4 regions of the Paenibacillus sp. sg306046 genome follow, and region 1 is predicted to be linked to each of the others. Evidence: riboswitches for the same ligand, from Rfam matches in the RefSeq annotation. Region 1 holds a riboswitch; each other region holds the start of a gene.
The links. Region 1 has a riboswitch for cobalamin ahead of AC6ROY_RS13760 (energy-coupling factor ABC transporter permease). Riboswitches for the same ligand answer to the same signal wherever they lie in the genome.
Positions count from the first base shown of each region.

Region 2: it holds a riboswitch for cobalamin, as region 1 does, so the genes downstream of both, AC6ROY_RS01650 (ABC transporter substrate-binding protein) here and AC6ROY_RS13760 (energy-coupling factor ABC transporter permease) in region 1, are expected to answer to the same signal.
Region 3: it holds a riboswitch for cobalamin, as region 1 does, so the genes downstream of both, AC6ROY_RS20950 (ABC transporter substrate-binding protein) here and AC6ROY_RS13760 (energy-coupling factor ABC transporter permease) in region 1, are expected to answer to the same signal.
Region 4: it holds a riboswitch for cobalamin, as region 1 does, so the genes downstream of both, cobJ (precorrin-3B C(17)-methyltransferase) here and AC6ROY_RS13760 (energy-coupling factor ABC transporter permease) in region 1, are expected to answer to the same signal.

Region 1 is NZ_JCAMRT010000012.1:20,366-26,027, reverse strand. It holds gene AC6ROY_RS13775 (ABC transporter permease) at 1-163, opposite strand, end outside; gene AC6ROY_RS13770 (ABC transporter permease) at 160-1,218, opposite strand; gene AC6ROY_RS13765 (ABC transporter substrate-binding protein) at 1,200-2,822, opposite strand; cobalamin riboswitch at 2,922-3,113, shown strand; gene AC6ROY_RS13760 (energy-coupling factor ABC transporter permease) at 3,337-4,104, shown strand; partial or broken gene AC6ROY_RS13755 (energy-coupling factor ABC transporter substrate-binding protein) at 4,101-4,379, shown strand; gene cbiQ (cobalt ECF transporter T component CbiQ) at 4,457-5,215, shown strand; gene AC6ROY_RS13745 (energy-coupling factor ABC transporter ATP-binding protein) at 5,218-5,662, shown strand, end outside.
Region 2 is NZ_JCAMRT010000001.1:390,538-396,199, reverse strand. It holds gene AC6ROY_RS01665 (aspartyl-phosphate phosphatase Spo0E family protein) at 6-272, shown strand; gene AC6ROY_RS01660 (hypothetical protein) at 516-1,187, shown strand; gene AC6ROY_RS01655 (hypothetical protein) at 1,445-2,008, shown strand; cobalamin riboswitch at 2,082-2,297, shown strand; gene AC6ROY_RS01650 (ABC transporter substrate-binding protein) at 2,515-3,540, shown strand; gene AC6ROY_RS01645 (FecCD family ABC transporter permease) at 3,541-4,584, shown strand; gene AC6ROY_RS01640 (ABC transporter ATP-binding protein) at 4,818-5,609, shown strand; gene cobT (nicotinate-nucleotide--dimethylbenzimidazole phosphoribosyltransferase) at 5,602-5,662, shown strand, end outside.
Region 3 is NZ_JCAMRT010000024.1:30,518-36,179, forward strand. It holds gene AC6ROY_RS20935 (sulfite reductase subunit alpha) at 1-39, opposite strand, end outside; gene AC6ROY_RS20940 (MarR family winged helix-turn-helix transcriptional regulator) at 307-726, shown strand; gene AC6ROY_RS20945 (methyl-accepting chemotaxis protein) at 881-1,804, shown strand; cobalamin riboswitch at 1,858-2,060, shown strand; gene AC6ROY_RS20950 (ABC transporter substrate-binding protein) at 2,390-3,973, shown strand; gene nikB (nickel ABC transporter permease) at 3,970-4,938, shown strand; gene nikC (nickel transporter permease) at 4,931-5,662, shown strand, end outside.
Region 4 is NZ_JCAMRT010000001.1:434,350-440,011, forward strand. It holds gene cobK (precorrin-6A reductase) at 1-309, opposite strand, end outside; gene AC6ROY_RS01855 (sirohydrochlorin chelatase) at 306-1,385, opposite strand; gene cobJ (precorrin-3B C(17)-methyltransferase) at 1,402-3,282, opposite strand; cobalamin riboswitch at 3,585-3,785, opposite strand; gene AC6ROY_RS01865 (MmcQ/YjbR family DNA-binding protein) at 4,006-4,365, shown strand; tRNA gene AC6ROY_RS01870 (tRNA-Gly) at 4,488-4,558, shown strand; gene AC6ROY_RS01875 (glycoside hydrolase family 28 protein) at 4,810-5,662, shown strand, end outside.

The sequences.
Region 1 (5,662 bases):
CAAGGGCAACCAGCAGCAGCAAGCCTCCGGCCGCTATCGCCGAGCTTAGCGCCCGTTGACGGCCATACAGCCGGCCGGGCGCGAACCCGGCGGACGATAGCGGCTCCAGCGCAGCGCGTGCGCCCTGCGGAAGCTCTGTTGTCTGCTTCTGCTTCTGCTTCATAGCCGGGCCTCCTCCCGAATTCGCGGATCAATGAGCCGGTATGCCAGATCAGCGAGCAGATTGCCGATAAATACAAACGTAGCGCTGAACAGCACGATGCCGAGCAGCAGCGGCACATCGCCCCGCAGCCCGGCCTCAACGGTCGCTTGGCCCAAACCCGGATAAGCAAATACTTGCTCCGCCAGCACTGCCCCGCCGAACAGCTCGGAAAAAGACGTAAACTGCAGCGTCACCGCAGGCAGCGCCACATTGCGCAGCCCATGACGCCAGAACAGCGTGAATCCCCGCTCCCCGCGCGCTCTCGCAAATAAGACGTAGTCGCTGTCCATCACCTGAATCAGCTTTTGCCTCGTATGCAGCGCGATGCTGGATATGCCGACCACGCTCAGCGTCAGCGCAGGCAGCAGCATATGCCGGATGCGGTCGGACAACGTAACCTGCTCCGCCAGCACCCCCGCAGGAACACCGAGGCCGACAGGAAACCAGCCGAGCCAGACGGCGAACACCAACAGCAGCAGCAGTCCGAGCCAAAACGTCGGCGTAGAGGACAACGTATAGCAGTACCAGCGAATCAGCCGGTCCAGCCACGTATCCTTCCGCATCGCCGCCAGCGCGCCAGCGGCGAACCCGACCAGCCCCGACAGCGTCCAGGCCGCCAGCATCAGGGCGCTGGAGCTGAGAAAACGCTCGCCGATGACCTCCAGCACCGGCTTGCGGTACATCATGGACTCGCCGAAATCTCCCTGCAGCAGCGCCGCCACCCAGTTCAGGTAACGCTCCAGCGGCGGACGATCCAGGCCCCAATAAACAGCAATCGCCTCGCGCTGCTCCGGCCCGACCTTGAGCAGGTCCGCGCCCACATAGGCCTGGATCGGATCAATCGGCGAATATTCGACCAGCATAAACGAAATCGCGCTGACCGCCGCCAGCAGCAGCGCCAGCCGACAGCCTTTGCGCCCTATGTACGCAAGCAGACGGGCAGTCGCTCCATGGCGACCGCCCGACTGTCCGCGCTCTGGCTTGTCCGCCGGGCGGGTTATTTCGTCCATCGCCATTGCTCGATGTTATCCGTAACCGGCCAGCCGTGACCATGCGGATGAATCGGCTGCTTGCCGATATCCAGACCGTTTTTCACCAGATACAGATGGTCGATGTTAACGAGCCATGCCCATGGCGCGTCACCCTTGGCGCTCAGTCCGGTTTTGCCGTCCCATTGCGCCTTCTTCCAATAGTCCATCGCATCCTTCTCCGTCGTAGCCCGCAGCGCCTGCGTCATATAAGCCTCAACCGTGTCATTGCTGTAATACCCCGGATTAAAATATTCAACCCCTTTATATTTCGCGCTGTAGACATGATACATTTCGAGCGGATCATGGCTGCCCCAGCCAAACATGACCGGATTGGCATGCATCTGCTTTTCAATTTCATCCCAGCTTTTACCCTCGGCTTTCACCTGAATGCCGATCGGCTTCAGCATATCGGCCGCCGCAATCGCCAGCGATTGGCGTGTGACATCGCTCGCCGGGTAAATCAGACTGAATTGCGCCTTCAGCGCGCCCTTCTCACGAACGCCGTCGCCGTCCGCATCTTTCCAGCCGTCCGCCTCCAGCAGCTTTTTCGCTCCTTCAGGATCGGCGTCCGGAATAACCGCCTCCGGGTTAAACCACGGCAGCCCGTCGTTGACCGTATAAGCCGGCGTCCCGTGACCTTCCAATACGCCCTGCACAATCGCCTTGCGGTCCAGCGCCCGGTTGATCGCCTGACGGATCGACAGCTCGGCAGTCACGTCGTTGCCGATCGGATAGCCCTCCTTCGTTTTGCCGCCGGATTTCACATAAGGGAGCATAATGCCCCGGTTATCCACGGAATGCGCCGCTACCATCTGCATCCCGCTGACCGACTGTTTGCTGAAGGCCGCAGGGATATACGCGATATCCACCTTGCCCGCCTTCGCCGCCGCATAGGAAGCATCCTCGTTCAGAAACAAAAACGTCAGCTTCTTAAAATACGGCTTCGCGCCGTAATAGTCAGGGTTTGCCTCGACGATCACCTGCTGCCCTTTGTCCCACTGGACAAGCTTGTACGGGCCGGACCCGATCGGCTTGGACGCATAGTCCTTGCCATGGGCGTGCTTCGGCACGATGCCCGTGGCGACAAGCATTTGCGCAAAGGTTGATTGCGACTCCTTGAGCTTGAATTGAATCGTATAGTCATCCGGCGTTTCCATCGACCCAAGGTTCGTGAGGTCAATCGCCGAACCGCTTTTACCGGCGGCTTCGAACGTATATTTCACATCGGCAGAGGTTACAGGTTTCCCATCGGAAAACTTGGCATCCTTGCGCAGCTGTACCGTCCAAACAAGACCATCCGCACTCAGCTCATAGCCGGTTGCCAGATCATACCCGATTTTCATCTCATGGTCGCGCTTTAACAAGGTGCTCTGGAAAAGCGGCGAGCCATACCGGCCCCAGCCTGTCGTCGGATCAAAGCCTGTCTCCGGTTCTCCCCCTACAGCGAGCATCAATTGCTCCTGCTGCGCGGCCGAGCTGCTCTCCGTCGCTTGCCCCGGCGCCTGCGGCGTCGGCTTGGCCGTACATCCGGCTAACCCGATTGCACAAATCAAGCCGGCCAACCCTAATGAACGAAAACGAAACCTCACGACCGTACCACTCCCTTTTTCTATACAAGTAACATGAAATATAAAAATAGTAACACACTCGATAGACAAAGTCACTAGATTGTGATATGTTTCAAGTAAATTTGCTTTACAGAGCCAGGTGCCTTTGCCAGCAGCAAAGGGTAACAGGGAATCGGGTGCAACTCCCGAGCGGTCCCGCCACTGTAACCGGAAAGCGTTCTCTCTGCATGCCACTCGGATATGTGATCCGGGGAAGGCGAGAGGCCGCGTTGATCCGGGAGCCAGGAGACCTACCTAGCTTCTGCACACCCGTTACCCTTCGCGGAAAGGAGAGGTGTACGAGCCACACAGCAGCGGTCGCATGCCAGTGATCGTTATTTGTGACGTTATCGTACCGGCAGCCAACTCCGAGATGGATTGGCTTATTTGTGTTTTGTATGGGTAATTTGTTTGGCATGGGCGATTTATGTAAGTTAAAGGTCGATGTTTAGCAGTTCCTGTTTATGAGGTTCCTTAACGAAACGGAGGATGTACAATGAAACGGAAGAAGCTGGCCGGTACGCTGCTTCTCATTACAGGCTTTACGCTGTATTTGCTGCTCAATGAGCCGCAAACCGCCAGCGCCATGCATATTATGGAAGGCTTTCTGCCTCTGGGCTGGGCGATTTTCTGGTGGGCGATTTTTATTCCCTTCTTTATACTCGGCCTGCGCGCCTTGGTCCGCATTACACGGGAAACTCCGGAGCTGAAGCTGATGCTCGGCTTGGCCGGAGCGTTTACGTTCGTGCTTTCGGCGCTGAAAATTCCGTCCGTCACCGGCAGCAGCTCGCACCCGACAGGCACAGGGCTTGGCTCGGTCATGTTTGGTCCGCTGCCGATGAGCGTGCTTGGCTCGATTGTGCTGATGTTCCAGGCGGTGCTGCTCGCCCATGGCGGCGTGACGACGCTGGGCGCCAACGCCTTCTCGATGGCCGTAGCCGGTCCATTCGTCGGCTATGCGGCCTACCGCTGGCTGATGGCGGCGACAGGCAAGCAAAAGCTGGCCATTTTCACCGCAGCCGCGCTGGCTGATCTGAGCACCTATGTCGTCACATCCCTGCAGCTGGCGCTTGCTTTTCCGGCGGAAAGCGGAGGCATGCTTGCTTCCTTCGCCAAATTTGGCGGCATCTTCGCCATCACGCAAGTTCCGCTGGCGATCAGCGAAGGGCTGCTGACCGTGCTGATCTGGAACTGGCTGCAGGCGCACAGCACCGAGGAGCTGTCGCTGCTGCAGCGGGCGATGAAAGGAGGACGCTCCCAATGAAAAGAAGCACCCAAAACTGGCTCATTTTGATTGCCGTTGTGTTGCTGGCCGTGCTGCCGCTGCTCTTTGTCCAGGGCGAATTCGGCGGCGCCGATGGCGCAGCCGAGGAAATGATCGGCACACTGGCTCCGTCGTATGAGCCGTGGTTCTCCTCCTGGTTCGAGCCGCCGGCCGAAACCGAAAGCATGCTGTTTGCGCTGCAGGCCGCGATCGGCGCGGGCTTGATCGGCTACGTCATCGGCTTGCTGCGCGGCAAGTCGCTGCAGCATGGCAAAACCAACGACTCCACCACCGGCTCCAACTCTACCGCCAGCGGCAGCAAGAACCGCAAGCGCCCCGACTCCGCCCATTTATGATTCGCCGGATCGACGCGTATGCGTATTCGAACAGACTGCGCTCCGTCTCCCCCTTGGGGAAGGCCGGCTTCGCAGCCGTTCTTTTTTTAGTGTCCTACACCGCCCACCCAGTCGTGCAAGCGGCCGTGTTCGTCTGGATGGGGTTCGGCATTGTCGGCCACGCCCGCATTCCGCTGCGATTTTACGCCGCCCTGGTCGGTGTCTCCCTGCTGTTTTATGCGGCCAGCCTGCCTGCGCTCGTGCTGGAGCTGGATCTGGCCGCCGGTCAGCTGTATGTATCCGGCAGCGGACTTGCGCGTGCGGCAGGCTTGCTGTGCCGGACAGCGGCCTGCTTTTCGGTGCTGGCCTTCCTCATTTTGACGACGCCGGCTTCCAGCCTGTTTCAGGTGATGGACAAGCTGCGGGCCCCCCGGCTGGTGACCGAGCTGATGCTGGTCACGTACCGGTTTATCTTTTTATTCGCCGATACCGCGCAGGAGCTGTACGAGGCGCAGCAAGCGCGCGGCGGTCAAACGGGCTTCCGCGGACGCATCCGCGATACTGCGGTGCTGGTCGGCCGTCTGTTTGCGAAAACGATACAGCGCTACCGGGGCTTGTCGCACGGGCTGGCTGCCCGCGGCTTTACCGGGGACATCCGGCTGTCCCCGCTCGGCGGCGGCCGTCCGGTCCCCCGTCGGCTCTTGGGGGAAGCGGCGCTTGGACTGGCCGCGCTGCTGGCGCTGCAGGGCTGGCTGATCTGGAAGGGGCTTTTCTGAAGATGACGTATATTTTGGAAACGAGACAGCTCGTGCATCAATACCCCGGCGCGGCACTGCCTGCGCTGGACGGGCTGGAGCTGCTGCTGCCAGCCGGAAAAAAAATCGCCATCTGCGGGCATAACGGCTCCGGCAAATCGACTTTTTTTCTCCACGCGATCGGCCTGCTCCGTCCCGGCTCCGGCGAGGTTCGCTGGCACGGACAGCCGCTGTCCTACCGCGCGGCCGAGCTGAAGCGGCTCCGGCAGCAAATCGGGCTCGTATTTCAAGACCCGGAGCAGCAGCTTATTTTGCATACGCCGTATGAGGACATCGGCTATGGGCTGCGTAATGCGGGCATGTCCGAGCCGGACATCCGGGAGCGGACCGTCCGCACCCTCGCGTCGCTTGGCCTGGAGGAGCTGGCCGACCGGCCGGTTCATCAGCTCAGCCTGGGGCAAAAGAAAC
Region 2 (5,662 bases), on a different contig from region 1:
GAATTATGGCTTTTCCGGAATATCGGCTTCGGCAGCACCTGCAAATCGGATGGATTCATGAGAACGAAAGCAAAGCCAAGTGGATGTTTGGAAAACGAAATGCAACCTCATCATCTGCGTCCTTAGAAGATGACATTTACCGGCTGCGCAAGGAGCTGGAAGCGCTCGTTCAGGATGGCAGCAGTTTGACTTCTCCCCGAGTGGTCGAGATTAGTATGGAATTGGATATTAAAATCAATGAATATATGAAAGCACACCGTAGAGGCCGCTGAGAAGCGGCTTCTTGCGCGTTGCGGGGAAATGGGACGGTGATGCCGGAACCGGCGTAACAGCTATAGGAAGACTCGTAGAACACTCGATACCGGGAGTGTTTTTTTTGTTGGTTGGGTAAGCTAGGCTGATCCATAGTGAAGAGCCGGCGGTCATACATTCAGCTGATTTTCAGCCAAGTTTCATCGTATGCTCATCTTGATGGATTACAGTAGAGGTAATTCGATGGGGAAAGGTGCGGTTTGATGAAGTCTAACAAGAAGGTATGGATTCCGGCCATTGTGGCGGTTGCGGCAGCGATCGCGCTAGTCGTGTACGTTTACTTCATGTCGGCGCCTCCGGGCGGCGGCGGCATGGGCGGTATGCGACCGCCTGAAGGTGGCGGGGCTGGAGGCGGTGGAGGCGGTATGCGCCCGCCGACAGGCGGCGAAGCGGGACCAGGAGGTATCCAGGCGTGGTTCAAAAACATAGGCACGGTTGCTGTAGGCTTGGGCGCGGTCAGCTTCTCCTGGTTCTGGTTCAAGAAAAAGCTGAAATCTCCGTCGCTGCTGGTGCGAAAAGCGGGGAAGCTGCTGTACGCGGCTCATAAGCTGCTGGGCTGGCTGACGCTGCTGGCCGTTGCAGCTCATGGCGTTTATTTTCTCATTGCGAAGCCGGGGAGCCGTGATATTTATTCCGGCCTGGCCGGATTTGTGATTCTGCTGACGCTCGCCGGGTACGGTCTGTTCCTGAACAAAATTCGCAACAAATGGATGCGGGTGGCGCATCGCACGCTCGGTATATTGTGGGCTCCGATTTTGCTGCTGCATGCGGGTGGATCAGCGATCGTGGCGGTTATAGCGAGTCTGGCGTTATGGGGGGTGGTATGGCTGCTGGAGAAAAACAAGCAGGGCGTCGCGAGGGAAAACACAGCGTGAACATGAAAGCTCGCTGCAGAGCTTTTGCCGGACAGCCTTCGGCTAGTGACAGCAAGCAATCGGTCGGTCGCTTTAAAGGAATAAGCATCCTATCCAAAATAGGCGTGCTTATTCTTTTTTTCAGTTCAGACCGCTCAAGCGCTTTCTGCCGAAATAATTTTGATCCGAAGGAATCCGATATGGTAAGATAGGTCGATGAGAAGGTTAAGCGGATTGCATACTTAGCTGACAAACTTGTCGGATGGAGGGAACGGGTCTTGAGGAAAGGATGCTGGCTGCTCTGTATAGGCTTGCTGCTGGTGCTCGCGGGCTGCGGCGGACCGAAGGCGGATGTGCCGATGTTTATGATCTCGAAAACCGGAATTCCGGGCGAAGTGGCGGAGAAGCTGCAAACGGCGCTTGTTGCCAATGTAGGGGAAACGCCAACCGTGTCGATTTCGGCATCGCCGATGTTTTCAATGGAAAAATTAATCGTTGAAATTGCTGCTGGGGAAAACGGGATCATTGTCGTTCCAGGCGAGCAATTCAAGGGTCTGGGGATGCAGGGAGGCTTCGTGCCGCTGGATGAGCTGGCGAGCGCGGCGGACTTCCCGGACGGAGTGCTGGAGGTTCCGATCGAGGATCGGGACAGCAAGTCTTCGAAGGCGGCGGACAAGCCTGCTCCCAAGCTGGAAAAGCATCTGTATGGCATTCCGCTGGAACAGACGAAGTGGTTTACGGAGCTGAAGCTGAATGGCAAGGATTTGTATGCGTTTATTCCGCAGAATGCGAAGGATATTGAGAAGGCCAAGCTGGTGATGAAGCACATTGCCCAGAAGTAGCGGATCGGCTCGGACCGACGTAATGCGACAAGAGCTTGCGAAGGCTTGGCTGACGGCTATAAACAAATGGTATGACATGAAATACGGCACGGGTGCCCGGAGACGACACGGCAACGGAGAAGTCTTCGGGTTAAAAGGGAAGCCGGTTAAAATCCGGCGCGGTCCCGCCACTGTAATCGGACGATAAGCTCCCCACATGCCACTGTCGGCGCGGCCAGCGACGATGGGAAGGCGGGGAGCCGGCAAGGAGTCCGTAAGTCAGGAGACCTGCCCGCCGCCGGTACGGCTAGTTCCTTTCGAGGAAAGGGAGCGGCAGTGACAAGGCGGTGACTGGTTGGTCGGCGGGTAAAGGATGCCCGAAGACGGACCGGCGCGTAGAAGTCTGTCCTCTGCTCTGGACTTTGGTCCGCAGGCAGAGGTTTTTTTGTCTGGCTTTTGTTGTAAACGGGGGCATGCCAGGGTGGGATCAGCTTAACGAAATGCACAAGGTAGGAGTGAGAATAAGGATGGATCATCTGTTGAAAAAAAGAAGCCGCAAGCTGCTGAACGCTGTGCTGGGCTTGGCGCTCGCGGCAACGCTTGCCGCTTGCGGAGACAAGGCTCCGCCGACCAATGCGCCCAACCCCGGCGTATTGGTCGATCCGCCCAAAGCGGAAAGTGGCGCGCAGCAAGGCGCAGCGCAGACGAAGCGAACCGCTTACCCGCTCAAGGTGACGGATGCGACGGGCAAGGAGTTTGTGTTTGAGAAGGCTCCGGAGCGGATTGCGTCCACTTCGCCGAGCGAGACGGAGATGCTGTTTGCGCTTGGCCTGGGCAGCAAGGTAGTCGGGGTATCCGATTATTGCGATTATCCGGCTGAAGCGAAGAGCAAGCCCAAGCTTGGCAGCATCACGAAGCCCAATGAAGAAGCCTTGATCGGCGCGGGTGCGGACCTGACGCTGACCGGGGTGTCGATGAAGCTGCCGACCGTGGAGAAGCTGCGGGAGCTGAAGGTCAATTTGTTCCAGGTGCAGCCGAAGACGGTTGATGATGTGATGAACAATTTGCTGCTGATGGGGCAAATTTTCGACCGTCAGGCGGAGGCGCAAAAGCTGGTCGATCAGATGAAGGCGGACCGGCAGCAGGTCGTTGACGCGGTGAAGGGGCTGAACCCGGAGGAAAAAAAGAAGGTGCTGATCGAATTTTCTCCAGGCTGGACGGTTGGTTCCGGCGAATTTCTGAGCGAGCTGATCGACATCGCGGGCGGCATCAATGTGTATGCGTCGGAGAAAGGGTATGTCAAGCTGAGCGAGGAGAAGGTTATCGCCGAAAATCCGAAGGTCATTCTTTACCCGCGTAATCTGATTGATGACAGCTCGAAAAAAACGCTGGATCAGCTTATTCGCGAGCGCAGCGGCTGGGAGAAAATCGACGCCGTGAAGGACGGCAGGCTGGCCGGCGTGGATAAGGATACGACAGTTCGTCCCGGTCCGCGAATTACGGAGGGCTTGAAGGAAATTGCCAAGGGCATTTATCCTGAATTGGTGAAGTAAATGAAAAAAAAGCTGATCGGCTGGGGGCTGGCTGCGCTTGGACTGCTGCTGCTTGTCGTTACGATCGCGTTGTCGGTTGGCTCGGTCCGGGTGCCGTTTGTTCATGTCTGGAGCATTCTGCTTCATCACTTCCCAGGCATGGACGGGCGGGTTGAAGCGGCTTGGCCGGCTTCCTCGGAGCAGATCGTCTGGAAGGTGCGGCTGCCCCGGATTGTGCTCGGTATGCTGGTGGGGGCGGCGCTTGGGCTGGCCGGCGCGGCCTTCCAGGGCGTGCTGCGCAATCCGCTGGCTGATCCGTACACGCTGGGCGTGTCCTCGGGAGCGTCCGTCGGCGCTTCCTTTCTTATTTTATTTGGACTGCAATATGCGCTGGGCGAATGGAGCGTGCCTGCGGTTGCCTTCTGCACAGGCGCTGTGTCGCTGCTGCTCGTGCTGCTGCTGGCCCGGACGGACGGGAAGCTGAAGATCGAGACGGTTATTTTATCGGGTGTGGTGCTGCAGGCGTTTTTATCGGCGATCGTGTCCTTGATGGTGTCGATGTCCAAGCAGGTGATTAATGAAATTATTTTTTGGCTGATGGGTAGTCTCGCGTTGCGCGGCTGGTCATATTCGCTGCTGCTGCTCCCGTATTTGGCGGCGGGGCTGCTGCTGCTGCTCGGCTATGGCCGGGCGATGAATTTGTTTGCGCTCGGTGAACGGCAGGCCGCCCATCTGGGGGTGCCGGTGGAGCGGACGAAGCTGGTGGTGCTGGTAGCTTCGACGTTAATTACGGCGGCTGCGGTGTCGGTGGCCGGAGTTGTGGGCTTCGTCGGGCTGCTGGTGCCTCATTTGCTGCGGCTGCTGGTCGGCCCCGATTACCGCTTGCTGCTGCCGCTGTCCGTCATCGGGGGCGCGATTTATGTGCTGCTGGCCGACACGCTGGCCCGGACGCTGCTGGCGCCTACCGAAATTCCGCTTGGTGTCGTAACCGCATTTATGGGCGCTCCGTTTTTCGCGTATTTGTTGAAGCGGCGCAAGCGACTGGCACGTGATCAGGGAGCTTGAGCGGGCAGGCGCACGCGGGGCAATCGGAGCATTAAGCGGCGGTTCATAGTGGTCGTGGTAGCCTGGGCCAGTCAGAGGCAGCCACAAGGAGCAAAAGGGAAGCTACCAGGGGAGCCAAAGGCAGTCGGAGACGGGGAAGCTGGTCAGAAATGAGTAGGCGGACAGAGCGGCTTCGTGTCAATGAAGAGGTTCAGCTGAAGTCCATCAGAGGTGCGAAGGGGGCGGAGGAAGCCGTGATTGAGGTGGCGGTTGAGCGTCTGCAGAAGCGCTACGGGACGCGAGTCGTGCTGGACGGCGTGCAATTTACGGTACGGCCGGGTGAATGGCTATGTATTCTCGGCCCGAACGGCAGCGGCAAGACGACGCTGCTGCAGCTGCTGTCCGGCGTATTGCCGGCCAGCGGCGGTCAGATCACCTTGAACGGTCAGCCGGTTGGAGCCTATTCGCGCAAGGCGCTTGCCCGGCAGATCGCCGTGCTGCAGCAGGATGCGCTTCCTCCGGTCGGATTTACGGTACAGGAAGTGATCGAGATGGGGCGGTATCCCTATCAAAATTGGCTCGGCGACGAACGAGGCGATTCGGCCGGGCTGATCGAGCAGATCATCGGTTCGCTGAAGCTGGAGCCGCTGCGCGATCAGGCCGTGGAGCAGCTGAGCGGCGGCGAACGGCAGCGGGTCGCATTGGGCAAGGCGATGGCGCAGGAGCCGCAATTGCTGCTGCTGGATGAGCCGACAACATTTCTGGATATCGGCTACCAGGTGGAGCTGATGGACAAGGTTCGCCGCTGGCAGCAGGATCGGGGCATGACGGTTATTTCCGTGCTGCATGATCTGAACTTGGCGGCGCAATATGCGGATCGGCTGCTGCTGCTGCATCGCGGAGCTGTCGAGGCCATTGGCGCACCGCAGGAGGTGCTGGAGGCCGATTTGCTGGAGCGTGTCTACGGGACGCGTCCGCATGTGCTGGCTCATCCGGACAGCAGTGTTCCGCAAATTTTAGTAACTGGGGGAAAACAGGATGAGTAGCACGAACTGGAAAGAAGTCGCGTCAGCCATTGTTCCGCTGGACGCTGAGGCTG
Region 3 (5,662 bases), on a different contig from region 1:
GCAGTAGGGACACACGCTTTTTATTTTTTTCGTTGCCATATCGGGATCACCAGCATTTCTAGACAGGGAATGTAAGTCATAAAACCTAACACCGTTGTTCAAAATATATATCGCAAAGCGATTGAAGTCAAGGTTTTTATGTTATATAAACTAACATAAAACGACCCGAATTTCTGTTTCCAACGAATCGTAACGAAACTCGCCTATAAAGGTAACATTACGTAAGCGAGGTACGGATTATCATTGTCCCCGGCCCGAGAATACGGTACATTGGAAGTATTCTAATTTGGTGAGAGGGACGGGATCATGCAGCCAGGAAAACTGTCGAAAGAAATATACGAACAGCTTGCCTTATTTCGCTATCGCATCCGCAAATTTATTCGCTTCAGCGAGGAAGCGGCGCGGGCGAAAGGATTAACGCCGCAATACCACCAGCTGATGCTTGCGATCATGGGCTTCCCCGAGCGCGATTATGCGACGCCCAAGGAGCTGGCCGAGCGGCTGCAAATTACTCCGCATGCCTGCATCGAGCTGGTCAAGCGCTGTGAGGGGCTTGAGCTGGTACAGCGATTTCCGAATCCCGAGGATGGGCGCAGCGTATTTGTGCGCTTGACCGAACGCGGGATGACCTTGCTGGAGGAGCTGTCCGAAATTCACCGGGACGAGGTGACCCGGGCAGGCTTGCTGGAATTCCGGTCGCATGAACAGCCGGATACGCAGTCGTAGCCCGCAGCAGCGGCTTGATGATCGTTGCCATCCTTGATCGCCAGCCGGCATCCAGGGCCGGCCGGTCATCTGCGCGGCTGATCAGGAATGCAAGAGCAAGCATATCAACTAAAGCCGACCGCCAACAGAAGCGGCGCAATGAGGAGAGCCAGCCATGTCAGACAAGCAGCAAGGCGCAACGACAAGCACGCAAGTGCTGGAAAATCAGGCTGTATTGGCAGCGATGGAGCAATCGCTTGCCATGATCGAATTTAATTTGCAGGGCGAGGTGCTGTGGGCCAACGCACGGTTTGCCAGCGCCATGGGCTACAAGGTCGAAGAGCTGCCCGGCAAGCTGCACCGGCAGTTTTGCCTGCCGGGGTTCGTCAACAGCCCGGCTTACGAGCGGCTTTGGAGCAACTTGCGTGCAGGCGTCGCCTTTCAGCAGAAAATTGTCCGCGTCGCCAAAAACGGCGCGCAAATTTGGCTGGAAGCGACCTACATGCCGGTACTTGGCCCGAACGGCCAAACGGTGGCCGTGCTGAAGGTAGCGACAGATATCTCGGAGCGGGAGCGGACGGCCGCCGGGCTGACGAGCGAGCTGCAGCGGATGGCGGCGGATCTGCTTGGCCGCACGACGGAAGGGATAAGCCGCAGTCAACGGGTAGCGGCCGTGATGGATCAGGTTGTGAGCGATAACGAGCTGAACAGCAGCGTGTTATCCGATTTGGAGCAAAAAATTCGCTCTATCCGGCGCATCGTGCTGACGATCCGCGAGTTTGCCTCGCAAACGAATCTGCTTGCGCTCAATGCGGCTATCGAGGCTGCGCATGCGAAGGAGCACGGACTCGGCTTTCAAGTCGTAGCCACCGAGGTTCGGAAGCTGGCGGAGCACGTGCAGGCGGCCGCGCAAGAAATTGAAACGTCGATTGCGGGTGTATCCGAGCAGGTCGGCAAGGTGAATGTCAGCTCGCTCAGCTTGCGTGAAGCGATTGTAAGCAGCCAGGGCCAGATTCAGCAGGCGGTGGCCGAATTTGTCAGCATCGGCGAAGCGGCCGGACTGCTTGACGAGCAGACCAAAATCTTAAACCAGATGTAAGCGGCCGGCAATTGCAAATCTATGATTTTCGTGTATGATAGAGCAGTATGTAATTTCATATTGTGGGAATGGGTGCTTTGGCAAATGTAAGAAACGCCAGAGCTTAAAAGGGAAGTTCGGTGCAATGCCGACGCGGTCCCGCCACTGTAACGGAGAAGTCACAGCGATAATGCCACTGGTCCTGGAAAGGATTCGGGAAGGCCGCTGCTGATGTGAATTCCGGAGCCAGGAGACCTGCCTGTTCTGACAACACTGCGTTAACCTACGGAAGATAGGGAAGTGTTAAGAGAAGCGTTGACCTGCCTCGGGAACGCGGCCACTTCTTCATGAATGGCCTTGATCGGGGTTTGCTTACGATAACGCGGGCATCTTTACCTTATTTCTTCGGGTAGAGATGCCTTTTTTGGTCTCTTCACGCCGTAGACGCAAGTTCACAGTGAAATCTAAGGAGGCGTTGCAGCAGGTTATACGGATGAAACGGCAGTACGGCAGCAAAACCATGTTCAACTTTCAACTAACTTCAATCAACTTCGACTAAGTTCAATCAACTGCAACTAACTTCAATGCAACCGGGAGGCATTCGACATGACATCTGATTTACGAAGCTGGAAAACATCCAGATCCATCGCACTAGTACTGATCATCCTGCTGCTGGCGGCTTGCTCCTCCAAGCCGGGCGGCGAAAGCGCTTCGCCTGCTCCATCCGGGGCAAGCTCCACCGAGGCGGCGGCCGAGCAGGTGTTAAAATATGTGACGCTGAATATGCCGCGCTCGCTTGATCCGGTCCATATTGATGCCCAACGGATTACGTCCGACGGCATCGCCGAGCCGCTGGTCATGCTGAATGACGACGGCTCAATCCGACCTTGGCTGGCAAAATCGTGGAAAAACGTCGAGCCGACGTTGTGGGAAATCGAGCTGCAGCCGAATGTGAAGTTTTGGAGCGGTGCGGCAATGGATGCGGCGGCGGTGAAGGCGGCGCTGGAGCGTCACCAGAAGCTGAACAAACGCGGCCCTTCGCAGATCGGCGGCGTGGAATTTACGGTGAAGGACAGCCAGCATCTGCTGATGAAAACGCCGAAGCCTGACCCTAACTTTGTGTTCAAGCTGAATGGCTTTGCGATTCATAATACGGCCGAAGCGGAGCGGCTGGGCGACAAGTTTAATACGCAGGCGGATTTGACCGGCTTTATGAAGCCTGTGCAATTTACGCCGGGCGAGCTGCTGATCTCTGAAGCGTTCTCCGGCTATTGGGGCGAGAAGCCAAAGCTGCAGCGGCTCGAAGCCAGATTGGGCGCGGATGCGCAGGCGCGTTTACTTGCTTTGAAAAACGGCGACGCCGATGCCGATATGAACGTGGAGGTTGAGCAGCGGGTGTCTTATGAGAAGGACACAAAATTCGCTACGTATTTCCCGATCGGCCAGACGACCAATCTGTGGCTGAATATGAAGAAGGTGCCTGCGCTGAAGGACAAGCGGGTTCGCCAGGCGATTAACCTCGCGGTTGACCGCAAGGAGCTGATCGAAGGGGTAAGCCGGGGCTTTGCCGCCAAGGCGACCGGCCATTTCCCGGCTGGCCTGCCGTACGCGATTGCGACCGGAGCCGAGACGGACCGCGCACAAGCGGAAAAGCTGCTGGACGAAGCCGGCTGGGTGAAGGGCGCCGACGGCATCCGCGCCAACAAGGACGGGCAGAAGCTGAAGCTCAGCATGCTCACGTACACGGTGTTCCAGCCGTTGGCCGTCGCGCTGCAGTCGCAGTTCAAAGGCGTGGGCATTGAGATCGTGCTGAACCCGGTCGAAACGACGGCGTCCAACCAGATGATGCTGGATGGCAGCTTTGACACCGCAACGTATTGCTCCTGCGGCACGGCGACCGGCGATATCGGCGGGCAGCTGTATTCGTATTATCATACGGGTGTGGCGTCCAACTACGGCGGCTACAGCAATCCGGAGGTGGACAAGTTGATTGAACAGCTGACGTCCGAATTCGATGCAGGCAAGCAAGTGAAGCTGGCTCAAGAGATTCAAACGCTCGTGCAGCAGGATGTGCCCATTATTTATCTGTTCAACAACACACGCTGGGGCGCCGCTTATACGACGAAGGTGAAAGGGATCGACAGTAACCTGAAAACCAAAATCGTACCCGGCATGTACCTCACAAAATGAAGCTGCTGCGCTACACGGCCATACGGCTGCTGTTGACGGTGCCTGCGCTGTTTGGAATTACGCTGCTTATCTTTGCGTTGATCCGGTTTATTCCGGGCGATCCGGCACGGGCGATTTTGCTGACGATGTTTGATCCAAGCACCAATCTGAGCGATCTGGAGAAGGATGCCGAGGCGCTGCACAAGCAGCTTGGGCTGGATCAGCCGTTTGTCGTCCAGTACGGCTCCTGGCTGTGGAAAATCGCGCGCGGCGATCTCGGCGTATCCTTCCGCAGCAGGACGCCGATTTTGGAGGAGCTGCTGAGCCGGTTCCCGGCTACGCTGGAGCTGGCCGGCGGCGCGCTGCTGATTATGCTGCTGATCGCGATTCCTTCCGGCATCGCCGGTGCGGTGTACCACCGCCAGCTGGCCGATCATGTGACGCGGGTCATCGCGCTGATCGGCGTGTCGGTGCCGAGTTTTTTCCTCGGGCTGGTGCTGATGTACGGGTTCGCCGTTAAGCTCGGCTGGCTGCCGACGATGGGACGGGGCGGAGCCTGGCATCTGCTGCTGCCGGCGCTGACGCTTGGCATCGGTCTGTCCTCCGTGACAGCCAGGCTGCTGCGGACGAGCCTGCTGCAGGTGTTTTCGCAGCGCTATATGATGCTGGCCGAAGCGAAGGGGCTGCGCCGCAGAACCATTTTGTTCAAGCATGCACTGCCGAATGCACTGCTGCCGGTGCTGACCTCGTTTGGACTTATCGTAGGCGGGCTGATCGGCGGGACGGTCATTATTGAAACCGTATTTTCCTGGCCGGGGGTCGGCCGTTATGTCGTGGATGCGATTACCGGGCGGGATTATCCGGTCATTCAGGCCTTTGCGCTGCTGATGGCTGTTGTGTATATTGGGCTGAATCTGATCGTGGACATTGTGTATCGCTGGATGGACCCGCGGGTTCGGCTGGAGCAAGGGGGACCGCATGGATAAACGATTTCGCGGACGTCTGCTGCTTGCGCTGAAATCCGATCCGCTGGCGATTATGCTGTTGGGCGTGATCGTGCTGATCACGGTGATGTCGGTCGGCGCAGCCTGGTTTTCCGACTACGACCCGCTCAAGGTCGATTACAAGCAGGCGCTGCTGCCGCCGTCCAGCGAGCATTGGCTCGGCACGGACAATTACGGCCGGGATGTGCTGTCCCGACTGATGCACGGGGGCCAAGCTTCGCTGGGCGCGTCGCTGCTGGCGGTCAGTCTGATTATTACATTAAGCCTCGTGATCGGGCTTGCAGCCGGTTACTTCGGCGGCTGGGTCGATATGGCGCTTACCCGGCTGATGGATGTGCTGTTTTCGTTCCCGCAGCTTGTGCTGGCGATTGCGCTCGCTTCCATGATGGGACCGGGTCTAACCAGCCTGATGATTGCCGTTGCGGCGGTTTCGTGGCCGTCCTTTGCCCGCATTTTCCGCAGCTTCGTGTTATCGGTGCGCAATGACGTGTACGTGCAGGCAGCCAGAACCTCCGGCATTCCGGCATGGAAAATTATCGGGACGCATATTCTCGGCTCGATTACGGGACCGATGCTTGTATTGGTGACGCTGGATATCGGCAGTATCATTCTCAGCATCGCTTCGATGTCCTTCCTCGGGCTCGGCATTCGCCCGCCGCAGCCGGAGTGGGGAGCCATGCTGAATGAGGGGCGCGCTTACATCGAG
Region 4 (5,662 bases), on a different contig from region 1:
ATAGCTGCCATGCTCCCGCTCGTAGCGGATATAGGGAACGCCGGCCGCCTTGGCTGCCGCCATCGCATTACGCGAGGCTTCCTCGGCAAACGGATGCGTCGCATCGACGACAGCTTGTATGCCCCGCTCCTGAATCAGCGCAATCAGCGCAGGCTCAGGCAGCCGGCCGACCTGAACCGACAGCCCAACCTCGGACAAGCTTTTGGCTGCTGAATCCGTCACAACCGTCGTCAGCAGGTCGAAGCCGGCCTTGCTGATCTGGATCGCCAATTCCCGCGCATCGCTTGTTCCAGCCAACACCAAAATCATGAACGCACCTCTTTCGCTGCAGCCGCCTCGCCGCCCGCCGATGCCGGACACGCCTCCGCTTCCTCAGCCTTGCTGCTTGAGGCAGCGCCCGTCTGCTCGTGGTGGTGATCGTGCGCATGGTCGTGTCCGTGATGGTGATCATGCCCGTGGTCGTGCCCATGGTCGTGTCCATGATGATGATCATGTCCGTGGTCGTGCCCGTGGTCGTGCCCATGGTCGTGTCCATGATCGTGATCGTGATCATGATCGTGATCGTGGTCATGGTGATGATGATGGTGCTTCATGGCCTCCAGACGGAACTGGCACATATCACAGTTCATCTTGACCTCACCCTGAAGCGCCTCCAACGCGCGCTCGCGCAAAATATCCTGCAGCTTCGGATGGAAGCCGAAATAATCGGCCAACACCAGCTCCAGCTCCGGATACTCAGCGGCGAACGTCTCCTTCAGCTGCTCCAGCCGCTTGATCAGTACGCCCGTAAAGAGGAAATACGGCAGCAGCACGATCTTTTTCGCGCCAAGCCGGACACAGCGCTCCACGCCTTCATCAGCGCGAGGCGACGTCACGCCGATGAACGCCGTTTCGACCCATTTCACCTGAAGACGTTCCCAGAGCAGCCGCGAAATTTTAAACAAATCGCTATTCGCGTCCGCATCGCTGCTGCCCCGTCCAATCAGCAGCAGCGCCGTATCCGGCGAATCTGCAAGTCCGTCAACGCCCGCTTCGGCCAGACGCGACTGCAAAATATCCAGCGACAGGTCATGAACGCCAATCGGCCGGCCATAATGGAACTGAATGTCCGGATACGCAGCCTTTGCCTCGTCGATGGCTGCCGGAATGTGCAGCTTCGCATGTCCTGCAGCAAGCAGCGTGATCGGCACAACTCCTACGCGAGTAGCGCCCCGCTTGGCACAGGCGGCAAACCCGTCGCGCATCGTCGGACGCTCAAACTCCAGGAAGCAGGTCTCGACGATCGGCACGTCAAGCCCCTGCTCCACCGCGCGTACAAACTCGCGGATTTCATCATTCCCTTCGGGATCACGGCTCCCGTGACCGACAAACAACAAAGCATCCATGTTTCGTTCTCCCTACTTAATCGCCGCAGACGGCGTTTTCGATTTTGAACACCGGTACTTCACGGAAGCGGTATCCTTCCAGCTCCTTGACCCGGTTGAAATATTTATGGAACCGCTCGTTCGGATGCCCTTCATCGGCATATCGGCGAACGATGCGCTCCACCGTATCCAGCAGCTGCTCCGGCTCGACGCCCTCAGCGACCGGAATGCCAGCATGCGCGTTTCTACCCACGGTTTTACCGCCCAGAAACAGATCAAACTTCTCCCGGCGGTACACAATGCCGATATCTTCCTTCACAGCCCCGTAGCAAGCCATGCCGCAGCCGTTAAAGCCGATCCGCAGCTCCTTCGCGACCTTCATCCCGCCGATCCGGCTCTGCAGCTCCTCCAGATGAGGAACCGAATCCGCCTTATCCATATTGCAAAAGTCGCAAGCCTTGATTTGCGTCACATCGCCGATCGGAGCAAGCAGCAATCCGGCGGCACGCAGACGGCTCACCGCTTCGTCCGGCTCATCGGTCACGATCCGCACCAGCCATTGATGATGCGGCGTATATTCGATGCTGCCGTCCTCACCGACGATTTCAGCGAGCAGCGTCAGCTGCTTGCTGGTCAGCTTTTTCTCCGCCAATCCCGGACTGACGGCAAATTCCAAAATTTGCTGGCGGCGGAACACCCCCGCCTGCTGCAGCCATGGTGCGGCGCTTGGCTTCGGTTCAACAGCCGCGCCCGTTTCGGTCAGATTCAAAGCTCCTGCAGACGTCCCGCGATGAGAGTCTACCAGCCACAGCGCCTCCAGCGCCAATTCCAGCGGAGATGGCGACGCTGGCGCAGGCTCAGCCACCGCCACAGCAGCTGCGGATGCCGTCTCAGATGCCAGCGGCGACGCCGCGCTCGACGGCTGTGTGCTCACGGCTAGCGGCGAACCGCCGCCTGCAGCCGGAGAGCCCTCGCTTGTCTTCCAGCCTGAAAATCCGTGCTCAACGGCTGCATCGGCGTCTTTTACATTCGCCGCCGACGTTCCGGCTCCCTGTCCGCTCAAATCCGCCTGCTCAGTTGACGCTTGACGTCCCTCCAGCGACCACGGCTCCGCCTCGGGACGCAGACGCTCATGCGGCTTTAGCGGCTGCGCGCCTTCGCCAAGCGTATATTTGCGCTGATAGCCGCGCGGCGTAATGATCAGGCCGTCATAAACCGTTGTCGCTGAGTTGCCAATGATAACCGTCGTCAGCATGCCGATATCATGCTCCAGCATGTTACCTAGCGTCGTCACCACCACTTCCTCACGGTCCCTGTACGCGCTTTTGACAATGCCGACCGGCGTATCGGCCGAACGGTAGCGCAGCAGCATCTTTTGCGTCTCGACAATTTGGCGAGTCCGCCGTCCGCTGCGCGGGTTGTACAGCGCCACGACGAAGTCCGCCGCCGCCGCTGCCTCGACCCGCTTGATGATCAGCTCCCAAGGAGTCAGATGATCGCTCAAGCTGATCGTACAAGCATCGTGCATAATCGGCGCGCCGAGCAGCGAAGCCGTCGAGTTGATCGCCGAAATGCCCGGTATAACTTCCACCGCCACGCCCGTTTCACGCCGCCACCCGCGCTCCATCAGCACCTCGTAGATCAACCCGGCCATACCGTACACCCCGGCGTCTCCGCTGGAAATGACCGCAACCGTCAAGCCGGCCTCCGCCTGACGCACCGCCTCCTGCGCCCGGCTGACCTCCTCCGTCATGCCCGTGCGCACGATCTGCTGACCGTTCAGCAGCCCGCGAATCAAATCCACATACGTGTTATAACCAATAATAACGTCGCTTTCCTGAATCGCATCCTTGGCAGCCTGCGTCATATGCTCGAAGCTGCCTGGCCCGAATCCGACCACCAATAATTTTCCTCTCATCCGTGCTTCCTCCCTTTGCGTATGATGTCATGTAACTTCCGTCCCACCTAGCGGCCCGGCCGGCTTCCCCGTACATGCAGCCACTCCGTCGAAGCCCGATGCAAACGCAAAAAAGCGCCCTCCACACTAGAGAAGGACGCTGGACGACAAAGGGAGATTCGCCGATGAAAGACTGGCGGCCCGCAGAATGTCTTGCGACACCCGCGGCCTCCGCTGCCATCAGGTCGGAACCCGTTCGGCGTACACCCTCCCTATCCTCGTAGGTTACCGGTGACTGCACGCCAGACGCGCAGTACCCTGCGGCGGCGTTTTGTAAACAGGCAGGTCTCCTGACTCGCGCGTCATCGCCGATCTCCCAGCCTTCCCATCCGTAGACAGTGGCATCATGCAGAGAATGGCTCGTCGCTTACAGTGGCGGGACCGCGCCGGACTTGCACCGGCTTCCCTTTTAAGCCGGAGGCGAGCTGCTCTCCCGTTCCGGCACCTGTTTGTTGAACCTATACACGTTATATGAGCGAGACTTTGATTATATCCAAGCGTGTAACAATCAAACTTAATGATAGCATGTTAGTTTCAGCGCTGTCCACCGTTTCTGTCGTCAGCGGTCATCAGCCAGGGGGAGTCATCGGCGGTCCGTTTTCTTTCTCCTATTTATTTGTCCGACCGGAAAAGCCTATAATAGAAACGCAGAAGTAAACCCGCTGAACGAAGGAGTTCGTTGCCATGAATCATGAAGCGCTCACCGTCCACGCTCTGGCCAAGCCAGGCACGCAGCTGCGTTACCCGTTTGATCCCAACCTCCCGGTGCTGTTTGTAGGCAACAAAATGTTCGCACTGCTTGGCTCCACAGACGGGCTGCCCAGCATCAGCCTCAAGGCTGATCCCGATACCATCTGGCTGACCCGTGAAACGTACCCCGGCACCGTGCTGCCCGGCTATCACCTGAACAAAAAGCACTGGAACACGGTGGTGCTGAACGGAACGTTATCCGAACAGCTTGTGCTCGATATGCTGGAAGAGTCTTACCAGCTTGTCCGTCGTAAATTAACCAAAGCGGTGAAGGAGGAGCTAGGGCTGATCTAACGTTTCCCAGGCAGGACGTGTGTACTCGCGACGCCCTGCCTCGGTGATCGTCACCGCCGTATTCCCATTGATTTAGCACAGGAATTATGGTACATTTACGTTACTTCTTTTCGTGTTTTCGTGCGGGTGTAGTTCAATGGTAGAATGCCAGCTTCCCAAGCTTGAGGCGAGGGTTCGATTCCCTTCACCCGCTTAACAATGAAAGAATCCTCTGAACCCTTGCGGCGCAAGGGTTTTTCTTTTTGTCCGGAACTATTTGTCCGATATCATTATTGCCTTAGAAATGCCGGGTGGGAAAAATTAATACGAAGTCTAGACTTCATGAAGGATGCCCCCGCTCCTTGAGCGACTTGCTGGACTTGCGAAATGGAGAATAACGTCTACAATTATAAAGAACCCCAATGTCTAGCAAATCCTATTCCGTAGATAAATCAGGAGGAAATTATGTTTCATGTATCTGAGGCTACAGGCTGCCCTTTTAACGGTGATTATTTATTAAAGGAAGAGCGGAAATTCGATATTCGGGATTTTGGAGCAGGCACGGAGAAATCCCCTGTTGACAATACGAAGGCCATTCATGCCGCTATTCAAACTGCTGCTGCTGGAGGCGGCACTGTCGTGATCCCTGAGGGTGATTTCAGAGTGTATACGATTCGCCTGACGAGCGGCGTCAATCTATACCTGAGTGAAGGCAGCACCCTTCATGCCGCAAAAACAGATATAAACAATTCTTATGAGCTTCAAGTCGGTGAAGGCGGTAATTATGAAGAGCCTGAAGTGAATCTTTATGTGGGGCTGCAGGATCACGGTCATACTTATTTTGCCAACAGTCTGATTTACGGCGCGGATATTCATGATGTTATGATCTATGGCCCCGGCCTGCTCGACGGCAGTTTTTTGAATGATAAGGGAGAATTGGAGCATGTCCTGATGGGGGGAGACCCCTTTGACCCGATTCGGCGCAACGAGGCCGGTCATCGCGGGGAATGGTTCGGGAACAAGGCGATTGCCCTAGTGCGCTGTGAAAATGTAGCGTTGTGCGACTTTTCCATTGTGGCGGGCGGCCATTTCGCAATCATTACGACTTGTGTGAAAAATATGTTCGTCAATCGAATTCTGGTGGATACGAACCGGGATGCCTTTGATGTGGACTGCTGCGAAAATGTAACGATTCTTCATTCCACCTTCAACTCATTGACGGATGATGCCATCGTGTTGAAAGCTTCGTATGGCGGCGGCAAGTTCATGCCGTTAGCCAATGTGCTGATTGAAGATTGCCTGGTTTGCGGCTATGACA